Regions from separate parts of the Brevibacillus sp. TJ4 genome, predicted to be linked through region 1. Evidence: a T-box and tRNA genes for the amino acid it is inferred to sense, from the RefSeq annotation. Region 1 holds a T-box; the other regions hold tRNA genes.
What was found. The T-box of region 1 lies ahead of metG (methionine--tRNA ligase). A T-box ahead of a tRNA ligase gene usually reads a tRNA of that ligase, here a tRNA-Met.
Positions count from the first base shown of each region.

Region 2: it has a tRNA-Met gene. The T-box ahead of metG (methionine--tRNA ligase) is inferred to sense a tRNA for this amino acid. The anticodon was not compared.
Region 3: it has a tRNA-Met gene. The T-box ahead of metG (methionine--tRNA ligase) is inferred to sense a tRNA for this amino acid. The anticodon was not compared.

Region 1 covers NZ_CP185865.1:4,286,155-4,292,908, reverse strand. Annotated here, with positions in the region: gene holB (DNA polymerase III subunit delta') at 1-607, shown strand, start outside; gene ACAF76_RS21225 (stage 0 sporulation family protein) at 611-1,426, shown strand; gene yabA (DNA replication initiation control protein YabA) at 1,455-1,826, shown strand; gene ACAF76_RS21215 (tRNA1(Val) (adenine(37)-N6)-methyltransferase) at 1,932-2,699, shown strand; gene ACAF76_RS21210 (GIY-YIG nuclease family protein) at 2,650-2,949, shown strand; gene rsmI (16S rRNA (cytidine(1402)-2'-O)-methyltransferase) at 2,946-3,839, shown strand; gene ACAF76_RS21200 (AbrB/MazE/SpoVT family DNA-binding domain-containing protein) at 3,953-4,201, opposite strand; T-box leader at 4,645-4,901, shown strand; gene metG (methionine--tRNA ligase) at 4,955-6,754, shown strand, end outside.
Region 2 covers NZ_CP185865.1:1,220,029-1,226,782, reverse strand. Annotated here, with positions in the region: gene ACAF76_RS05770 (MGDG synthase family glycosyltransferase) at 1-319, opposite strand, end outside; gene ACAF76_RS05765 (YkoP family protein) at 319-906, opposite strand; gene ACAF76_RS05760 (TerC family protein) at 964-1,614, opposite strand; gene ACAF76_RS05755 (sensor histidine kinase) at 1,829-2,965, shown strand; tRNA gene ACAF76_RS05750 (tRNA-Gly) at 3,314-3,387, opposite strand; tRNA gene ACAF76_RS05745 (tRNA-Leu) at 3,401-3,488, opposite strand; tRNA gene ACAF76_RS05740 (tRNA-Pro) at 3,517-3,593, opposite strand; tRNA gene ACAF76_RS05735 (tRNA-Arg) at 3,650-3,726, opposite strand; tRNA gene ACAF76_RS05730 (tRNA-Gly) at 3,882-3,957, opposite strand; tRNA gene ACAF76_RS05725 (tRNA-Leu) at 3,978-4,064, opposite strand; tRNA gene ACAF76_RS05720 (tRNA-Lys) at 4,102-4,177, opposite strand; tRNA gene ACAF76_RS05715 (tRNA-Tyr) at 4,185-4,269, opposite strand; tRNA gene ACAF76_RS05710 (tRNA-Thr) at 4,278-4,353, opposite strand; tRNA gene ACAF76_RS05705 (tRNA-Asp) at 4,451-4,527, opposite strand; tRNA gene ACAF76_RS05700 (tRNA-Met) at 4,656-4,732, opposite strand; tRNA gene ACAF76_RS05695 (tRNA-Val) at 4,778-4,853, opposite strand; tRNA gene ACAF76_RS05690 (tRNA-Glu) at 4,937-5,013, opposite strand; tRNA gene ACAF76_RS05685 (tRNA-Thr) at 5,038-5,113, opposite strand; tRNA gene ACAF76_RS05680 (tRNA-Asn) at 5,115-5,190, opposite strand; rRNA gene ACAF76_RS05675 (23S ribosomal RNA) at 5,257-6,754, opposite strand, start outside.
Region 3 covers NZ_CP185865.1:3,497,114-3,503,867, reverse strand. Annotated here, with positions in the region: rRNA gene ACAF76_RS17160 (23S ribosomal RNA) at 1-1,570, shown strand, start outside; tRNA gene ACAF76_RS17155 (tRNA-Asn) at 1,626-1,701, shown strand; tRNA gene ACAF76_RS17150 (tRNA-Ser) at 1,709-1,801, shown strand; tRNA gene ACAF76_RS17145 (tRNA-Glu) at 1,805-1,881, shown strand; tRNA gene ACAF76_RS17140 (tRNA-Val) at 1,943-2,018, shown strand; tRNA gene ACAF76_RS17135 (tRNA-Met) at 2,064-2,140, shown strand; tRNA gene ACAF76_RS17130 (tRNA-Asp) at 2,280-2,356, shown strand; tRNA gene ACAF76_RS17125 (tRNA-Phe) at 2,388-2,463, shown strand; tRNA gene ACAF76_RS17120 (tRNA-Trp) at 2,469-2,542, shown strand; tRNA gene ACAF76_RS17115 (tRNA-His) at 2,566-2,641, shown strand; tRNA gene ACAF76_RS17110 (tRNA-Gln) at 2,655-2,729, shown strand; tRNA gene ACAF76_RS17105 (tRNA-Gly) at 2,735-2,810, shown strand; tRNA gene ACAF76_RS17100 (tRNA-Cys) at 2,973-3,046, shown strand; tRNA gene ACAF76_RS17095 (tRNA-Leu) at 3,056-3,138, shown strand; gene ACAF76_RS17090 (sigma-70 family RNA polymerase sigma factor) at 3,614-4,183, shown strand; gene ACAF76_RS17085 (hypothetical protein) at 4,173-5,012, shown strand; gene ACAF76_RS17080 (purine/pyrimidine permease) at 5,386-6,714, shown strand; gene ACAF76_RS17075 (B3/4 domain-containing protein) at 6,738-6,754, opposite strand, start outside.

The DNA of each region.
Region 1 (6,754 bases):
CAGCCTGCTCAAATTCCTCGAGGAACCGCCGGCTGGCGTCCTCGCGGTACTGTTGACCGAGCATAGCAATGCGATCCTGCCGACGATCTTGTCCCGCTGTCAGATCGTCCCCTTTTCTCCGCTCTCTGCAGACGAGATCGCCAAGCAGCTTCACGCTTCAGGAGTGGCTGAAGGAATGGCGCGGACCGCTTCCCACATTACGACAAATGTGGAAGAAGCACTGCTTTTGAGCCAATCAGAATCGTTTGCACAGCTAAAGAACCTAGTGATACAATTGGTGAAGGAGTGCAAACAGAGCAACTCGTCTGCGCTCTTGACCATCCACGAGATGTTGCAAAAGAGCGACAAATTAAAGGAGGAACTACCCCTCTTTTTGGATTTGCTCATCCTTTGGCTGCGCGATATCCTGTATGTGCAAGTAGGCAGGCATGCCCATCTCATCAACAGCGACCAACAGGATGTGCTGCAAGGACAAGCACTGATATGGACAAAAGCTGAGCTCTTGCGTGGGATCGACTTGGTCATGGAAACGAAGTATCGGATAGAGCGAAATGCCAATGCACAGTTGGCCCTTGAGCGGTTGGTTCTTCACATCCAGGAGGGATAACCCTTGTATGAGGTTGTTGGTGTCCGCTTTAAAAAAGCGGGCAAAATATATTACTTCGACCCGGACCGGCTGCCGATCGAACATGATTGCAACGTAATTGTGGAGACTGCACGCGGTGTCGAATACGGCAAGGTCGTGATCGGGAAGAAGCAGGTGGCGGAATCCGATGTTGTGCTTCCGCTGAAAAAAGTCATTCGCATGGCCGACGAACGCGACGCCAAGCAGGTGGAAGAGAACAAGGCGGCAGCGAAAAACGCCTTTGCCGTCTGCCAGACGAAGATCAAGGAACACCAGTTGGACATGAAGCTGGTGGATGTGGAATATACGTTTGACCGAAACAAGATCATCTTCTACTTTACGGCTGACGGGCGGGTCGATTTTCGCGAGCTGGTCAAGGACCTCGCTTCTGTCTTCCGCACCCGCATCGAGCTTCGTCAGATCGGCGTTCGCGACGAGGCGAAGATGCTCGGCGGGATCGGTCCTTGTGGGCGGCTGCTCTGCTGTTCCACGTTTCTCGGCGATTTTGAGCCAGTATCGATCAAGATGGCCAAGGATCAGAATCTGTCGTTGAACCCGGCGAAGATTTCCGGTTTGTGCGGTCGTCTGATGTGCTGCTTGAAGTACGAGAACGACAACTACGAAAGCACGCGCGACGAGCTGCCGGAAATCGGAAAACACGTCACGACTCCGATGGGAGCTGGACGAGTCGTTTCCATCAACGTACTGGATCAGTCCGTACAGGTGGAGCTGGCCGACGACAAGCGCGTTACCGTATTTGGACTTGATGAGATTGCGATCGGGCTCCCGACTTTTGAATAAAAGCGTGGGGTAGGGGAGAGGTGAGCTAGTGGACAAACGGGAAATTTTCGTCAAAATGGCAAGCATTGAAGAAAGAATCGGCGAACTCTATCAAGAGATTGGTGAACTGAAAGATGTCATTGTCGTTTTGATGGAGGAAAATGCCCAACTACTCGTTGAAAACCAGCACCTTCGAAACCGGCTAGACAAAAAGAAGACCGGCTCCTCGCCAAAACAGAAGGGTAGCACCCCTGCTGCACAGGAGAAAGCCACGAAGAAAGTAGTCGGGGAAGGGTATGATAACCTCGCCCGTCTGTATGCGGAAGGGTTTCATATTTGCAATGTTCATTTTGGCAGCTTGCGCAAAGAAGGAGATTGCCTGTTTTGTCTCTCTTTTTTGAGCGGCGGGCCACAAAAATAAAGCGGTGCGCGGCTATCAGCCGACACCAACGCAAAAAAAGCGACCTGGGCCAAGCGTCAGGTCGCTTTTTGGCAGAAGAAAAGCAAAGGAGTAGGGAAGAGACGGATGGAGCCTGTCAACCATGTGCCGCTTTACGAAGCAGAGCGGATCGATGATTTGCTGACGCATGAAATGAAAATTATCCAAAGCCACGAGGTGTTTTGCTTCTCGATGGATGCAGTGCTGCTGGCCCGGTTTGCCTCCGCGCCCAAACGGGGCCGAATCCTCGACATGTGCACGGGCAACGGAGCGATCCCGCTGATTATGACCACCCGTACGCCGGAAGCCTCCTTTGATGGCATCGAGATTCAGGAGAGGCTGTACGACATGGCGCGGCGCAATGTTCTGCTCAATCGCCTTCAGTCGCGAATCACGATGCACCACAGAGACGTGAAGGAGGCAGTCGAGCGGTTCGGCTACGGCGCCTTTGACGTGATTACCTGCAATCCGCCGTACATGCCGGCGGCAAGCGGCGAGAAAAACATCAGCGAGCATTTCGCCATTGCCCGCCATGAAATTCTGCTTTCTCTCGAGGATGTGGTGCGTGTCGGCAGCAAGCTGCTGAAAAACGGCGGGAAGCTGGCGATGGTACACCGCTCGACTCGCCTGGTGGAGATCATCTCGTTCATGCGGCAGTACGGCCTGGAGCCAAAACGGCTGCGGCTTGTCTATCCTCGCCGCGATGCGGAGCCGAACATGGTACTGATTGAAGGCATGAAAGGCGGGAAGCCGGAACTTCGCATCCAGCCGCCGCTGATTGTGTACGAAAACGGAGAGGAATACTGTGAAGAACTGCAGGAAATTTATTTCGGAAGACGCGATTCCCTCGCATAAGAGCCACTTTGTCTACATTTTGGCGTGTCGGGACGGGAGCCTCTACACCGGGTACACGACGCAGCTTCGAAAGCGGCTGGACGCGCATAATGCAGGCAAGGGAGCGAAATACACGCGTGGGCGCGGTCCGGTTGAACTTCTGTACTGGGAGGAAGGGGCGGACCGTTCCTGGGGATTGAAGCGGGAAGACGCCATCAAAAAACTCTCCCGCAAAGAAAAAGACGGATTGATAGGAGGCTGGCCCGGATGAAAGTCCAGCGCAGTTTTTCCGAGGAAGCAAGCGGCGCGCTTTATTTGGTGGCGACACCGATTGGAAATCTCGATGATATGACGGTGCGTTGCCTGGAGACGCTGCGCGCTGTCGATGTGATCGCCTGTGAAGATACGCGCCAGACGCGCAAGCTGTTGAACCATTTTCAGATCGAAAAGCGGACGGTCAGCTACCATGAGCACAACAAGGAAGCGAGCGGCAACGGTCTGCTGCAGTGGCTGGCGGAAGGAAAGAAGATCGCGCTGGTCAGCGATGCGGGGCTGCCGGCCATTTCCGATCCGGGGGCAGATCTCGTTCGCGACGCCGCAGCGGCCGGTTATCCCGTCATCCCGGTTCCGGGCGCCAATGCCGGCTTGACCGCTTTGATCGCTTCGGGACTGCCGACGGACCGCTTTGTGTTTTGCGGCTTTCTCAGTAGGGAAAACAAGGAACGGCGTGAAGAGCTGGAGCGCCTGAGACGGTATCCCGAGACGCTGATTTTCTACGAGGCTCCGCATCGCATCAGCAAGACACTGGCAGCGATGCAGGAAGTGTGGGGCAACCGCAGGGCTGTCCTCGCCAGGGAGCTGACCAAGCGGTACGAGGAATTTGCTCGCGGAACACTCGACGAGCTGATCGCCTGGCTCAAGGAGACAGAGGCGCGCGGCGAATACTGCCTGATTGTCGAGGGCAGCACGGGCGAGCAGGAGGCGGCGGATGCTGCCGTATGGTGGGAGGGACGCACCGTACCCGACCATGTGGACGCATACATCGAGCAGGGGCTGAGCAAAAAAGAGGCGATCAAGCAGGTCGCTGACGATCGCAGCGTGTCCAAGCGCGATATTTACAACGAGTACCATCGGGAAAAAGAAGGTCTGGAAGAATCATAATAATAATGAAGGAAGCTGGCCCGCGGGTCGGCTTTTTTGTTTATAAAAAAACCTTCTCCCCGCACGGAAAACGGAAAGAAGGTTGGTAACGACAATTGGCAAGAATATGAAAATTATCGTTTTACTGGCATTTCGTTCAAGCATTCCTGGCAGACAATTTTCCCTTTGAAATGGGAAACTTTGTCTGCGTTCCCACAGAAGATACATGCAGGCTCGTACTTTTTCAAAATGATGCGCTCTCCATCTACGTAAATTTCCAGAGCGTCCTTTTCGGCAATTCCCAATGTACGGCGCAATTCAATCGGAATCACGACGCGTCCCAGCTCGTCTACTTTGCGTACAATACCTGTTGATTTCATCATGATTTGATCTCCTCTCAATATCTAACGATCTCGATGGTATGGCTTGATCCAATCATTTATCGTCATTATTCGACATTTTCTATTTGCGAATATCATACCAGCGATTCCCAAAGGTGTCAACATATTTTGTAAAATCTTTGAAAACAAAGGTGCTACAGGAGTCAAAAAACATTGATATATCAGCTTTTTTAAAAGTGCATTGTAAAAATAGTGGTTCTTAATAGGAAAAAGGTGCTGGGAAATTCAAGGGATAATAGAGTCAGATTATGTCGAAAAAAGGTTCGGTTGTTCGACAAATTCACCTTATTATCACTAATTTTCCATATTGTGTATTCGACACAGCCGTTTCCAGCCCCTTTTCCAGAGGCGCAAAAGAACACGGAGGGAGAGGTTTACAAAACGGGTCGCTCGTGTAAAATAGAGGGTAAATGCGAATTGGATAGCATCTGACGTTGAAGGGAAGAGTAGGCGACACTCCTTATTTCCAGAGAGCCGGGGTAGCTGCAAACCGGTATAAGTCGAGCTAGCTGAAGATGGCCCCTGAGTCTCGCAGATGAAGGAACGGATCGTGAGGATTGTTCTGTGTAGTTTGCGACGTTTGCCCGCGTTACGGGCGGAGTCAATCCTGACTCCTCAAGTCCGTTTTTCTGTGAAGAGACGGAGCATTTGGGTGGTACCGCGAGACAAGCTCGTCCCAATACGGGGGCGGGCTTTTCCTATTTTACACACGTACAATGGAGGGTTGTTTTTGCGATGAAGCCTACGTATTACATTACCACACCGATCTATTACCCCAGCAACAAACTGCACATCGGCAATGCCTACACGACGATTGCCTGTGATGCCCTGGCACGGTACAAGCGGCTACGCGGCTACGACGTATACTACCTGACAGGTACAGACGAGCATGGGCAGAAGCTCCAGGAACGGGCCGCCGAGGATGGCAAGCAGCCGCTGGAATTTATCGATCCGATTGTCGGCTGGATTCGCGACTTGTGGGACAAACTGGACATTTCCTACGACGACTTTATCCGTACGACCCAGCCTCGCCACAAGGAAGTCGTGGAAAAAATCTTCCAGAAGCTGCTGGACCAGGGCGATATTTACCTCGGTGAATACGAAGGCTACTACTGTGTGCCGGACGAGGCGTTCTGGACCGAGACGCAGTGCAAGACAGACAAGGGATATTTCTGCCCGGACTGTGGCCGTGAAGTGAAAAAGGTCAAGGAGCAAAACTACTTTTTCCGCATGTCCAAGTACCAGGATCGCCTGCTCAAGTACATTGAGGAGCATCCGGAGTTTATTCAGCCGGAGAGCCGTCGCAACGAGATGATCAACAACTTCCTGAAGCCCGGCCTGCAAGATTTGTCCGTGTCGCGCAGCACGTTTGACTGGGGGATCAAGGTCCCAAGCGATCCCAAGCATGTGATCTACGTCTGGATAGACGCCTTGACCAACTACATTTCTGCGCTTGGCTACCTCTCCGAGGACGACAGCAAATACCGCCGCTACTGGCCGGCTGATGTCCACATGGTCGGGAAGGACATTTTGCGCTTCCATACGATCTACTGGCCGATTTTGCTGATGGCGCTGGATGTTCCGCTGCCAAAGCAGGTGTTCGGTCACGGCTGGCTGCTGATGCCGGATGGAAAAATGTCCAAGTCAAAAGGAAACGTCATCGATCCAAAGCTGTTGATCGACCGCTACGGTTCCGACAGCGTCCGTTATTTCCTGCTGCGTGAAATCAACTTCGGGCAGGACGGCGTGTTTACGCCGGAGTCCTTTATCCAGCGGCTCAACTACGACCTCGCCAACGACATCGGCAACCTGCTCAGCCGTACTGCGACGATGATCGAAAAATACTTCGACGGCGTCGTCCCCGCTCCGCAAGACGCAGGCGAGCCAGACGATGAGCTGATCAATCTCGCAGTGAAGACAAAAGGCCTGGTCGAAGGGCACATGGAAGAAATGCGCTTTAGCAACGCGCTGGCTCACATCTGGGAGCTGGTCGGCAGAACCAACAAGTACATCGACGAGACGATGCCGTGGAACCTGGCGAAGTCAGAAGAGACCAAAGGCCGCCTGGCTACGGTGATGTACAATCTGGCAGAGAGCATCCGCATCAGCTCGGTCCTGATCCAGCCGTTTATGACCAAGGCTCCGGCGAAAATCTGGGATCAACTGGGCATTTTGGATCGTGCCGAAGCGACCTCCTGGGAATCGGCAGGGGTATGGGGCGGCTTGCCAGCAGGCAGCAAGGTCAGCCGCAAAGAATTGCTCTTCCCGCGTCTGGACGTGCAGGCAGAGCTGGCATTTATCGACGAATCGACGGCAGAAGCGCGTCGTCAGGCAGAAGAAAACAAGAAAAAGCAAGAGGCATTGCAAGGAGGTTCCAAGGTGAGTGAGGCAGGGGCAAATGAACAAGCGACGGAAAACAAGGAAATCGGCATCGATGATTTCGCCAAGGTAGAGCTGCGCGTGGCTCAGGTCGTCGAGTGCGCGAAGCACCCGAACGCGGACAAGCTGCTGGTGCTGCAGCTCGATCTCGGTTAC
Region 2 (6,754 bases), 1.3 Mb from region 1:
CCACCTCGGGCTTCTCCTCCAGCAGCGTGTCCACCAGCCGGCTGGATAGCCACTTCCCAACCGGCTTCTTCAAGGTCGTGCTCCATATCTTGTCTTGTTGGTAGATGCGCTGCCAGATTGGCTGGCCGTAGCGAAGCATGTTTGCATAAAAAATACGGGAAACTTCCCGTAAGGCAGGGCTCGCTGTCTGTAACCCTCCCACCAGCCTGGCAGACTCCACCTCCTGTTTTTCACGCAGCGCTTCCTGGATCGCAATGGCTGCCATTCGATGCCCGCTGCCTGCCCATTCCTCCGTCACCAATAAAAACCGCCTCGCCATTACAGACCGTCTCCTGTCGGGCGATACTGCTTGGAGCCGTAGCGTTCCAGCAGCGCTTCCTTGGACATGAAGACGCGTTTGAGCGGCTGCTCCAGGTCCATGCTTCTGGCTTTGCGCTTGCCGTCCGGGTGGATGATCCGCAGCATTAGCCGCAGGTACCAGCGCTTGTAGCGGAAAAACCAGTTCATCGGCACATCCGACACCGTAAAACCGATCGGCTCGACAGCCTTGTACAGCATGGTCGTGCCCACAATACCTTTGATGTGCTCCTTGTTCTCCAGCTTTTCCAGGAAGGCCGCCAGCTTTGGCAGGGAGAGCATGATGTGACGGCGCAGCAGCAGGGCGATCCTCAGTTCATTTGTAATTCCTTTGCACAAGGTGGCAAAATAGTAGTTGTGGATATGAATTTTCAAGATAAGGTCTCCGTTTTGGATGGTGCGTTGATCTGTCGTAACGAGTGTTTCGCCGCGATAGCGCAGCAGTACGATACGAAAAATGTTGTTCCCTTTTTCCACGTATTGGAGACGGGTGCAATGCTGATACAACCAGTCCCAATATCTCCACAGCGTTAACAGGCTCGCATTCATCCTGACGCTTCCTTTCCTTCCTTTTTTGTTAGTATGTCCCAAAAAGGAAAGCACTCATTACGTCTCTCTGCGCAAACGGCCCCAAAGCATCATCAGCAAGGCGGCCATGACTGGCAGCCAGTTGTGGTTCAGCATAAGCGGATTGATCATGTTCCAGACGTACGGGTCTTCCAAACACATTTCCACCGCTGTAAAGGTGAGGATGCCGCCACCGAGCAGGACGAACACCGGATAGCGGTTCATCAGCCGCGCAATCCAGGCGCTGCCCCACATCAACAACGGAATGCTCATCATCAGGCCAAGCATGACCAGCCACATATCGCCATGTGCCGCTCCCCCGACGGCGAGAACATTATCGAGGCTCATCACAAAATCAGCGATGATAATCGTCTTTACTGCCTGCGCGGCGTTTTGGCTGCTCGCAACATCCTCGACATCGTCATGGCCAAACAGCAGCTTGCCTGCGATCCAAAGCAGGAGCAAACCGCCCAGTGCCTTTACCAGCGGAATGTCCAAAATCCAGGTTGTCAAACCTGTTAGCAGCACGCGCAATCCGATTGCTCCCATCGTTCCGTAGAAAACGGCCCGACGCCGCTCTCGCAATGGCAGATTGCGGCACGCCATGCCAATGACGACGGCGTTGTCACTGCTCAGCACCAGATCGATGAGAAAAATATGAATAATTCCCCACCAGAAATGCCCCTCCATCGCCGCCTCCCTTGTCCCAAACAATTGTGGTCCATTCTACTTTATGTGACTTGATTCGGACTCATTCCCATATTTTTTTCCGAAAAAAGGCGATTTTCGACGAAATTTGCCGATAAAAAGTACCATAAAAAACATTTTATTGCGAATTTAGGAGAAAATTACCTTGTTTTTCCTGCCCTCTATCCATTACGATTTTAGTTGGGGTGGATGACAAATGGTGGAGTCTGTGAAACTGACCTTTCCAACTATTTCGCAAAAAATTTTAAACCTGGTATCAACGATAACCAAGTTGTGGCTGGAAGAAATTGAGCATAGCATGGAGATCGCGGTACCGATCCCCCGTGACTTTGCGGAAAAACGAACCGTCCTTCTGGCTCGCTGCCTTGTGGAGGACATCACCTTGGATATGCAGGCATGGGCGATTGATCTCGGGGAATGGCTGCGTTCACAAGAGTTTCCCTTCTCCTCCATTCTGCGTACCTATCAATTGCACCGGAATGTGTTTTGGCGTGTCCTTCAGCCTGAGTTGCAGGCTTTTTCGCTTACCCGCGGCGAGCTGCACTACATCGAATCGAAGCTGGGGAAGGCCATGGATGAAAGCATTTTTTGGGCCGTTTACCATTTTGAGCAAATGATGAACCGCGAACTGGTACAAAAAGAAGAAACCATCACCTATCTGCACAACGACAAGCTGACCATGCTGGGCAAAATCGCTGCCAACATGGCACATGAACTGCGAAATCCGCTTTGTGCGATCGAAGGATTCCTCAAGTTGATCGGTGAATCCACCCGTGAGCAGGAAAAACTGCAATCCTACATCCAGGTGGTCATGCACGAGTTTGAAAACCTGCATCGTCAGTTGACAGGTTTCCTCAGCTTTTCCAAGAAACCGATTCTCGATGAAGTTTTCAAGCAGGTGCAAATGGAAAAGCTGCTGGAAGAAGTGGAATTGCTCATCACACCCCGCATCCTGGGGGAAAATATACGATTCGAAAAACAGATTCACCCCTGTACCCTTTCCTGCTACGAAGAGGGCTTGAAACAAGTCCTGGTCAACCTGCTCAGCAATGCGATGGACGCGGTCCAGAACCGCTCCGACAAGTTCATTCGGGTCTCTTCCACCATGTCAGGCAATTCCCTTACGATCAGCGTGGAAAACAACGGCGAGATGATTCCCCCGGAGATCGTCGAAAACCTGTTTCAACCCTTTTTTACGACCAAACAAAATGGGACAGGCATCGGACTGGCGATCTGCCAAAACATTATCGAAAAACACAACGGTACGATCCATTGCGAGTCCAATGAGTCACGTACCCGTTTTCTTGTCTCGCTGCCGATCGACGGAGCGTAAACACACACGAAAAAACGCCCCCTGGCAATTCAGGAGGCTACGCAAGAGAATCGTTTCCCCTTGTGGGTAAGATGATCCTGTTTCTACTTTACAGGAAAACATATGTTTCTACTAACAAAAACAATCTCTTTTTTTCGACGTTTTTCTACAACCGCGTCCGCTCTGTATGCTCGTACGGAGATGGCCGTGGTTTTCTTTTTTTGCTGATAATCAACGTGCTTGTGTCAGCAGCTTTTCGTTATGGCGAGACCCATGAGCGGGGGCAAACGGGATACCATTGCTTGATCCGTCACAGTTTTTGGGCATAGAAAAAGAGATAGCAAGCACGTGGCTGCTATCTCTTTTCGATGGAGCGGGTGATGGGAATCGAACCCACGCGACCAGCTTGGAAGGCTGGGGTTCTACCATTGAACTACACCCGCATGTGCAAATGTTTGGTGCCGAGGACCGGACTTGAACCGGTACGGGAGAAACTCCCGACAGATTTTAAGTCTGTTGCGTCTGCCCATTCCGCCACCCCGGCAATCTGGACATTCCTGATGGGCAAATCATGGTCGGGAAGACAGGATTCGAACCTGCGACCCCTTGGTCCCAAGCCAAGTACTCTACCAAGCTGAGCTACTTCCCGACTATTGTATTGACCCTCTGTGACCGGTTTGTACCGATAACAAGAATGGGGGAAAATGGCGTGCCCTGAGAGATTCGAACTCCCGACCTTTTGATTCGTAGTCAAACGCTCTATCCAGCTGAGCTAAGGGCACATATATAATGGAGCGGACGACGGGTCTCGCTTCCCTGGCGCTGCTTCCACGAAATTTCTCTTTGGATGGCCAGATCGGAAGTACCCGAGCAACTTCCCCACTGTATTCACTTCAAGGGTAAACCCGGTACGGGTGAGAGACCCTGAAATGACATATGGAGCGGACGACGGGTCTCGAACCCGCGACCTTCGCCTTGGCAAGGCGACGCTCTACCAATTGAGCTACGTCCGCACATAATGTACTGTAAGATTTGGTGCGGTCGAGAGGACTTGAACCTCCACGGTGTTGCCACCACTAGAACCTGAATCTAGCGCGTCTGCCAATTCCGCCACGACCGCATATGTGTATGTTTCCAAGCATCCCAGAGGGATAAACTGGTGAGCCATGAAGGACTCGAACCTTCGACCCTCTGATTAAAAGTCAGATGCTCTACCAACTGAGCTAATGGCTCTCATACATGGTGGGGAGAGACGGATTCGAACCGCCGAACCCAGAGGGAGCAGATTTACAGTCTGCCGCGTTTAGCCACTTCGCTATCTCCCCAAGATGAGTGGTGCCGGCGATAGGAATCGAACCCACAACCCCCTGATTACAAGTCAGGTGCTCTACCAATTGAGCTACACCGGCGTACTTATTTATACTAGCAGGTTACTTGTGAAAAATCAATGTTTTTCACTCGTACTAAACCTTCATCGATGAGAAAACTGCTGTCCTCCCATGAAAATGGCGGAGCTGACGGGACTCGAACCCGCGACCTCCGGTGTGACAGACCGGCGTGAACTCCAACTTCACCACAGCTCCAAAACATTTGGTTGCGCCCGATGGGGTTGCCAAATCGACGCAGTACAGAAAGACTATTGGTTGCACCCTACGGGTACTACCTTCCTTTCTGAACAAGATGCCAATTCGACGCAGTACAGAAAGATTATTGGTTGCGGGAGCAGGATTTGAACCTGCGACCTTCGGGTTATGAGCCCGACGAGCTACCGAGCTGCTCCATCCCGCGACGATATGATCCACTTCCTAGCGCACTCGTTCATGTACAAGGATATGGTGGAGGCTGACGGGATCGAACCGCCGACCCTCTGCTTGTAAGGCAGATGCTCTCCCAGCTGAGCTAAGCCTCCAGACACCCCAAAATATTGTTGGGGCCCCCGCAAAGGAGTCGATGTTGCTACAACGCATCCATTTCACTTTGTGGGGTATTTTATGGTGACCCGTAGGGGATTCGAACCCCTGTATGACAGCGTGAAAGGCTGCTGTGTTAAACCGCTTCACCAACGGGCCATATGTTTCTTTTATGAGGTAAAATGGTGCTCCCGACAGGAATCGAACCTGCGACCTCTTCCTTACCATGGAAACGCTCTACCGACTGAGCTACAGGAGCGTGGCTCCTCGGGACGGACTCGAACCGCCGACCGATCGGTTAACAGCCGATTGCTCTACCAACTGAGCTACCGAGGAACATTGCAATATGTAGTAGGATTGTATCCTTCAAAACTGGATCTGCATGCATGCTGTGGATTGTGAGTGGATAAGTCCTCGACCGATTAGTATTCGTCAGCTCCACGCGTTGCCGCGCTTCCACACCGAACCTATCAACCTCATCGTCTTTGAGGGGTCTTACCAGCTTGCGCTGTGGGAAGTCTCATCTTGGAGGGGGCTTCACGCTTAGATGCTTTCAGCGCTTATCCCTTCCGCACATAGCTACCCAGCTGTGCCACTGGCGTGACAACTGGTGCACCAGCGGTGCGTCCATCCCGGTCCTCTCGTACTAAGGACAGCTCTCCTCAAACTTCCTGCGCCCGCGACAGATAGGGACCGAACTGTCTCACGACGTTCTGAACCCAGCTCGCGTACCGCTTTAATGGGCGAACAGCCCAACCCTTGGGACCTACTTCAGCCCCAGGATGCGATGAGCCGACATCGAGGTGCCAAACCTCCCCGTCGATGTGGACTCTTGGGGGAGATAAGCCTGTTATCCCCAGGGTAGCTTTTATCCGTTGAGCGATGGCCCTTCCATGCGGAACCACCGGATCACTAAGCCCGACTTTCGTCCCTGCTCGACTTGTAGGTCTCGCAGTCAAGCTCCCTTCTGCCTTTACACTCTACGAATGATTTCCGACCATTCTGAGGGAACCTTTGGGCGCCTCCGTTACCTTTTGGGAGGCGACCGCCCCAGTCAAACTGCCCACCTGGCATGGTCCTCTCGCCCGATAAGGGCGACGAGTTAGAAACTCCGTACATCAAGGGTGGTATCCCACCGACAGCTCCACAGAGGCTGGCGCCCCTGCTTCAAAGCTTCCCACCTATCCTGTACATGATGCACAAAGTTCCAATACCAGGCTACAGTAAAGCTCCATGGGGTCTTTCCGTCTTGTCGCGGGTAACCTGCATCTTCACAGGTATTATGATTTCACCGGGTCTCTTGCCGAGACAGCGCCCAAGTCGTTACGCCTTTCGTGCGGGTCGGAACTTACCCGACAAGGAATTTCGCTACCTTAGGACCGTTATAGTTACGGCCGCCGTTTACTGGGGCTTCGGTTCAAAGCTTCGCTTGCGCTAACCCATCCCCTTAACCTTCCAGCACCGGGCAGGCGTCAGCCCCTATACTTCGCCTTGCGGCTTCGCAGAGACCTGTGTTTTTGCTAAACAGTCGCTTGGGCCTTTTCACTGCGGCCCCCTCGGGCTCAGCCCGCCCGACACCAGCTTACGCTCGCGTCGGGCGGGGACCCTCACCCTACCGGGGCGCCCCTTCTCCCGAAGTTACGGGGCCATTTTGCCGAGTTCCTTAGCAAGAGTTATCCCGCGCACCTTAGGATTCTCTCCTCGCCTACCTGTGTCGGTTTGCGGTACGGGCACCTTGTTCCTCGCTAGACGCTTTTCTTGGCAGTGTGAAATCAGGGACTTCGGTACTTGAATTTCCCTCGCCATCACAGCTTGTGCTTGACAGTGTGCGGATTTGCCTACACACCACACTTGCTGCTTGGACGGCCATCCAGTAGGCCGCTCACCCTATCCTCCTGCG
Region 3 (6,754 bases), 790 kb from region 1:
CGAAAGGCGTAGGCGATGGACAACAGGTTGATATTCCTGTACCACCTCTGTACCGTTTGAGCAATGGCGTGACGCAGGAGGATAGGGTGAGCGGCCTACTGGATGGCCGTCCAAGCAGCAAGTGTGGTGTGTAGGCAAATCCGCACACTGTCAAGCACAAGCTGTGATGGCGAGGGAAATTCAAGTACCGAAGTCCCTGATTTCACACTGCCAAGAAAAGCGTCTAGCGAGGAACAAGGTGCCCGTACCGCAAACCGACACAGGTAGGCGAGGAGAGAATCCTAAGGTGCGCGGGATAACTCTTGCTAAGGAACTCGGCAAAATGGCCCCGTAACTTCGGGAGAAGGGGCGCCCCGGTAGGGTGAGGGTCCCCGCCCGACGCGAGCGTAAGCTGGTGTCGGGCGGGCTGAGCCCGAGGGGGCCGCAGTGAAAAGGCCCAAGCGACTGTTTAGCAAAAACACAGGTCTCTGCGAAGCCGCAAGGCGAAGTATAGGGGCTGACGCCTGCCCGGTGCTGGAAGGTTAAGGGGATGGGTTAGCGCAAGCGAAGCTTTGAACCGAAGCCCCAGTAAACGGCGGCCGTAACTATAACGGTCCTAAGGTAGCGAAATTCCTTGTCGGGTAAGTTCCGACCCGCACGAAAGGCGTAACGACTTGGGCGCTGTCTCGGCAAGAGACCCGGTGAAATCATAATACCTGTGAAGATGCAGGTTACCCGCGACAAGACGGAAAGACCCCATGGAGCTTTACTGTAGCCTGGTATTGGAACTTTGTGCATCATGTACAGGATAGGTGGGAAGCTTTGAAGCAGGGGCGCCAGCCTCTGTGGAGCTGTCGGTGGGATACCACCCTTGATGTACGGAGTTTCTAACTCGTCGCCCTTATCGGGCGAGAGGACCATGCCAGGTGGGCAGTTTGACTGGGGCGGTCGCCTCCCAAAAGGTAACGGAGGCGCCCAAAGGTTCCCTCAGAATGGTCGGAAATCATTCGTAGAGTGTAAAGGCAGAAGGGAGCTTGACTGCGAGACCTACAAGTCGAGCAGGGACGAAAGTCGGGCTTAGTGATCCGGTGGTTCCGCATGGAAGGGCCATCGCTCAACGGATAAAAGCTACCCTGGGGATAACAGGCTTATCTCCCCCAAGAGTCCACATCGACGGGGAGGTTTGGCACCTCGATGTCGGCTCATCGCATCCTGGGGCTGAAGTAGGTCCCAAGGGTTGGGCTGTTCGCCCATTAAAGCGGTACGCGAGCTGGGTTCAGAACGTCGTGAGACAGTTCGGTCCCTATCTGTCGCGGGCGCAGGAAGTTTGAGGAGAGCTGTCCTTAGTACGAGAGGACCGGGATGGACGCACCGCTGGTGCACCAGTTGTCACGCCAGTGGCACAGCTGGGTAGCTATGTGCGGAAGGGATAAGCGCTGAAAGCATCTAAGCGTGAAGCCCCCTCCAAGATGAGACTTCCCACAGCGCAAGCTGGTAAGACCCCTCAAAGACGATGAGGTTGATAGGTTCGGTGTGGAAGCGCGGCAACGCGTGGAGCTGACGAATACTAATCGGTCGAGGACTTATCCACACACAATCTACAGCATGCATGCAGATCCAGTTTTGAAGGAATAATCCTTCCTTGTTCCTCGGTAGCTCAGTTGGTAGAGCAATCGGCTGTTAACCGATCGGTCGGCGGTTCGAGTCCGTCCCGAGGAGCCATAGTTATGGATGGATGTCCGAGAGGCCGAAGGAGCACGATTGGAAATCGTGTAGACGGGGATAACTCGTCTCGTGGGTTCAAATCCCACTCCATCCGCCATATGGCCCGTTGGTGAAGCGGTTTAACACAGCAGCCTTTCACGCTGTCATACAGGGGTTCGAATCCCCTACGGGTCACCATACCTCCCCACAAAGCGAGTGGAAAGTTCCTTTGTGGGGATTCCCAACCACATTCTGTTTGGGAGGCTTAGCTCAGCTGGGAGAGCATCTGCCTTACAAGCAGAGGGTCGGCGGTTCGATCCCGTCAGCCTCCACCATATCCTTGTACACGAACGAGTGCACTGGGAAGTGGATCATATCGTCGCGGGATGGAGCAGCTCGGTAGCTCGTCGGGCTCATAACCCGAAGGTCGCAGGTTCAAATCCTGCTCCCGCAACCAATACTCTTTCTGTACTACGTCGATTAGGCATCATTGTTCAGAAAGGAAGGTAGTACCCGCAGGGTGCAACCAATACTCTTTCTGTACTGCGTCGTGCAGATGCACTGTTGTCTTAATAGCGAAATTTCCAAAAACATCTGGAGCTGTGGTGAAGTTGGAGTTCACGCCGGTCTGTCACACCGGAGGTCGCGGGTTCGAGTCCCGTCAGCTCCGCCATTTCTTTTCTGCAATGGCGGTATTTATATGAGGCTCGGTAGCTCAGTCGGTAGAGCAGAGGACTGAAAATCCTCGTGTCGGCGGTTCGATTCCGTCCCGAGCCACCATGTACAGGGGCATAGTTTAACGGTAGAACGAAGGTCTCCAAAACCTTTGGTGTGGGTTCGATTCCTACTGCCCCTGCCACTTTTGGATAGGCATTTACCATGGCGGTCGTGGCGAAGTGGTTAACGCACCGGATTGTGGCTCCGGCATTCGTGGGTTCAAGTCCCATCGATCGCCCCATTATTAACTCTATTGGGGCATAGCCAAGCGGTAAGGCAACGGACTTTGACTCCGTCATGCCTAGGTTCGAATCCTAGTGCCCCAGCCATTTATGCGGACGTAGCTCAATTGGTAGAGCGTCGCCTTGCCAAGGCGAAGGTCGCGGGTTCGAGACCCGTCGTCCGCTCCATAAGTATTCACAGGGTCTCTCACCCGTACCGGGTTTACCCTGAAGTGAATAAGCGGGTAAGTGCACGGGTACTTCTGATCTGGCTTTTCCAAGAGGGATCTCGAGGAAGAGACGCCAGCGAAGCGAGACCCGTCGTCCGCTCCATCTTTTACATGTATCTATGGAGGCATAGCCAAGGGGTAAGGCACGGGTCTGCAAAACCCTTATCCCCGGTTCGAATCCGGGTGCCTCCTCCATCTGAATAGGCCGGTATGGCGGAATTGGCAGACGCGCGCGACTCAAAATCGTGAGGGAAACCGTGGGGGTTCAAGTCCCTCTACCGGCACCATATTAACAACAAACAGTCCATTAGATAGAATTCTAATGGGCTTTTTTTATTTTTTTATATCTTCATTCATTGTATTGGCTGAATAAATATTGGAACTGTACTCCAAGTGAGCCGGTCTGGTGATATTGTCATTTCGCCCATACGCTACAACAATGCGGACCTGTTCCTTGCAAATGCCGCGCCTACGTTTCTCCTTCCTTTCGTCCTCTTCTCTACGACCACGTTTACGAGCATCACGGTGTGGAATCCCGCCCTTGCGACCTTTCTCCGATCCAAGAAGTGTGTTTCATCGCTTACGATGATTTCGTTAAGCTGACTATTTCCAAGCGAAAATAAAAACCAATTTGTTAATAAAATGATTCAATTTCCGTATTAACTAATGTGAGGCTCATACAACCACAGCAAATTGCGCAATTTGTCTTGTTAGTTGCATCTTAGCAAGTGAGGGGAGGGGAAATAGTTGGAGGTTTCTAATGTGAATACAGGAATCAGCCACAGCAATATTCGTGATCTTCAAAAAGGGATCATGTCAGAAGAAAAATTTACAGCGATCTACGATGCGTACTATAGCCGTGTCTACAAATATATTTGCTACCGTATCAATAACCACTATGATGCGGAAGAGATTTGCAGTCATGTATTTGAAGTAGTGATTTCAAAATACAACAGCTACTCGCCACAAAAGTCCAATTTTGAAGTTTGGTTGTTTGCGATTGTTAGAAACGCTGTAACTGATTACTTCCGCTCACAGAAAAAAAGGGCCACCTTTTCTCTGGACTCCATTCTGGACGTGATTTTACCAAGGTCAACTCCAGAAGAAGTTGTCATCCTTGATGACAGCAACGAAATCTTGTACAAGGCTCTGGCAAAGCTAAGCGATAAGGAACGCAATATTATTGGCATGAAGTATGCGGCGGGGTTGAAAAACGCGGAAATTGCTGACCTGCTCGGAGTCAGCGGTTCAAATATCGGTGTAGTCCTTTACAGATGTCTAAAGAAGCTGCAACAGGAACTGGAAAAAGGAGGGTTTCAATATGAAAAATAGGAAGAATGTAGATGAATTTTCCGACCTAACCAACTTGCTTGCCAATTTGGAGCTTACTGACAAAGCCTCCAAAGAGCGAATCTACCATCGTCTCCTGTTCAAAATGAGATCAGGAACCATTCAATCCAATTTAATGAAAAGGGATGAGATCGTGATGAAAAAAAATACACGGAAAACTGTAATCGTCAGTGCTATGGCTGTTGCTATCTTGACAGGCACTTTCTCGACTACCTCTTTTGCACAAGATATGATAGAAACCATTCTGGCACGTTTTCAGGTGGGAAATATGCAAATCGTCCAGTACGACAAGGAGCCGATTGTAGATAATAGCGCATCTGAACAAGCAGAGGGCGATGCTTCCCATATGGTCGAACTTCAGGCACGTCCTAATCTGACTGTGGAAGAGGCTCGTGCCGTATCAGGGCTAAACTTCCCGGCCCCATCTTGGCTGGCAGATTACAAGTACGTCAACACGGTCATTCATGGCAATAACATGGCGGAAGTACAGTTCAGTAAAGGTGAGCAAACCGTCAACTTCCTAATTTCCAAGGGCGGCGAAAACAGCATCGGTACCACAGGCGAAGTGAAAAAAGAAGTGATCAAGGGAACCACAGTTTACTTCGCAAACGGGATTGTGATTTGGGAGAACAATGGCTTCACGGTAGAACTGTATGCACAAGACGATTTTGATACGGCGACACTGGGCAAAATTATTGAAAATTTCAAGGTTGGCGCACCTCTGAAGCAGGAAGAAATCGAGAAAGCAAAGGAAAAAATGCAAAACACACCTCCAACAGAAGGTGCTGGCCCAGCCCCAGCTGCTAACTAAAGAGGATGTAAGTCGAACACTATAGTTTTGATAGCGAAGGGATTCCTCCAGGGGAATTCCTTTTTTCTTGGACGCGCGATTACGGGCTTTTTTCATGGAGCCTGTAGGGTGTGTACTCGGATTGATCAATTTTAAATAACTTTGTAAGAATTGAAGAAGTTTGAAAAGCTACCTGTTACATCTGCAGTTACACTTGACCAAGCTGCATAATCTGGAACTGCATGTATTGTGACAGTTGTACAGTAACAGCCAAAATAATGTAAAATTATGCCTCCGCAATTGACAATGTCTTTAGGAATTGACCGTCGCTTTCAGGGAGGAGTATACTTGAACAAGTCGTTATGTTCAGCGAAAAGAAAGCAAGGTGTTCCCGATGAAATACGGACTATACGACAAGCCGCCTCTCATTGCGACGGTACTGACCGCCTTGCAATGGGTGATTGTTACGGTTTCCAGCAGTGTCGCCGTGCCTTTGATGATTGGCGATATATACGGCTTGCAGCCCGACGAGATCGGGAATTTGATGCAGCAGACATTATTTTTTATCGGGCTCGCTTCCTTGCTTCAAGTATGGATCGGGCATCGCTACCCGATGATGGAAGGTCCGGCCGGACTATGGTGGGGCATTTTTGTTATTTTGGCGCAGATCGGCACGAGTATCGGCTTGCATCCCAAAGAGATCGGGCAATCGTTTCAGCTCGGTCTGATCATGGCGGGGCTTTTGTTTCTCGTTCTCGGCCTGGCTGGCTGGATCGACAAGCTGCAAAAGTGGTTTACTCCGCTCGTGACGGGAACGTACATGATCTTGCTCGCAGTCTCCTTGTGCAGCAATATGCTGGGCGGTATGCTGGGAATCGGATATGCCCATGCTACAGAAGTAAATCCCGTCATTGCCGTCGTCTCGGTCGCGATTGTCGCGGTCGTCATCTGGCTGATGCGGATTCAGCGTCTCTCCAGCTTCGCGGTACTGTTCGGAATGGTCGGCGGCTGGCTGTTTTACGCGATCATGGGCTGGACAGAACCGGTCAGACCTGCTGACGCGTTCATTTCCATGCCGTCGCTGTTCTTTTGGGGAACGCCTCGCTGGGATTGGGGTGTCGTGCTGACCAGCATGCTGACAGGCTTTGTACTCTTGACCAACCTGGTCACCAGTATCGTCGTCATGGGAAAAGCGACGAATACCGAGCCGAGTGCGAAGCAGTACAACCGCGGCGGTGTGTTCACCGGTGTTTCGCACATCCTCTCGGGTCTGTCCGGCGTCGTGGGGATGATTCCGCTGTCGCTCGCGGCAGCCGTCATCCAGACCAGCAGGGTAGCCGCCCGCCTGCCTTTTTTCGTGGCGATGGGCGTCATCATGTTGATCGGGGTATTCCCGGCCGTCTCGCATTTTCTCGCGGCAATCCCGACGCCTGTGGCATACGCCGCGCTGTTTATCACCTATACCAAACTGCTCGGCTTCGGCTTGAAAGACTTCGCCTCCTTGCCGATGGATGAGCGGACGCTGACGGTAGGGGGAAGCTCTCTTTTGGTCGGGATCGGCATCATGTTCGTGCCGGCGACCGCTTGGCAAAGCATGCCGCCGCTGTTCAGCTTCCTGTTTGGAAACGGTTTGCTGCTCGGCGTCATCGTCTGTCTCGTGCTCGAACATGTCGTGTTTCGCCAACGTGAAAATACACAACCACAAAAAGACGGCCATCTGTAAAAAGGCCGTCTTTTGCATAGCTCCTAGCGCAGTGCAGGGG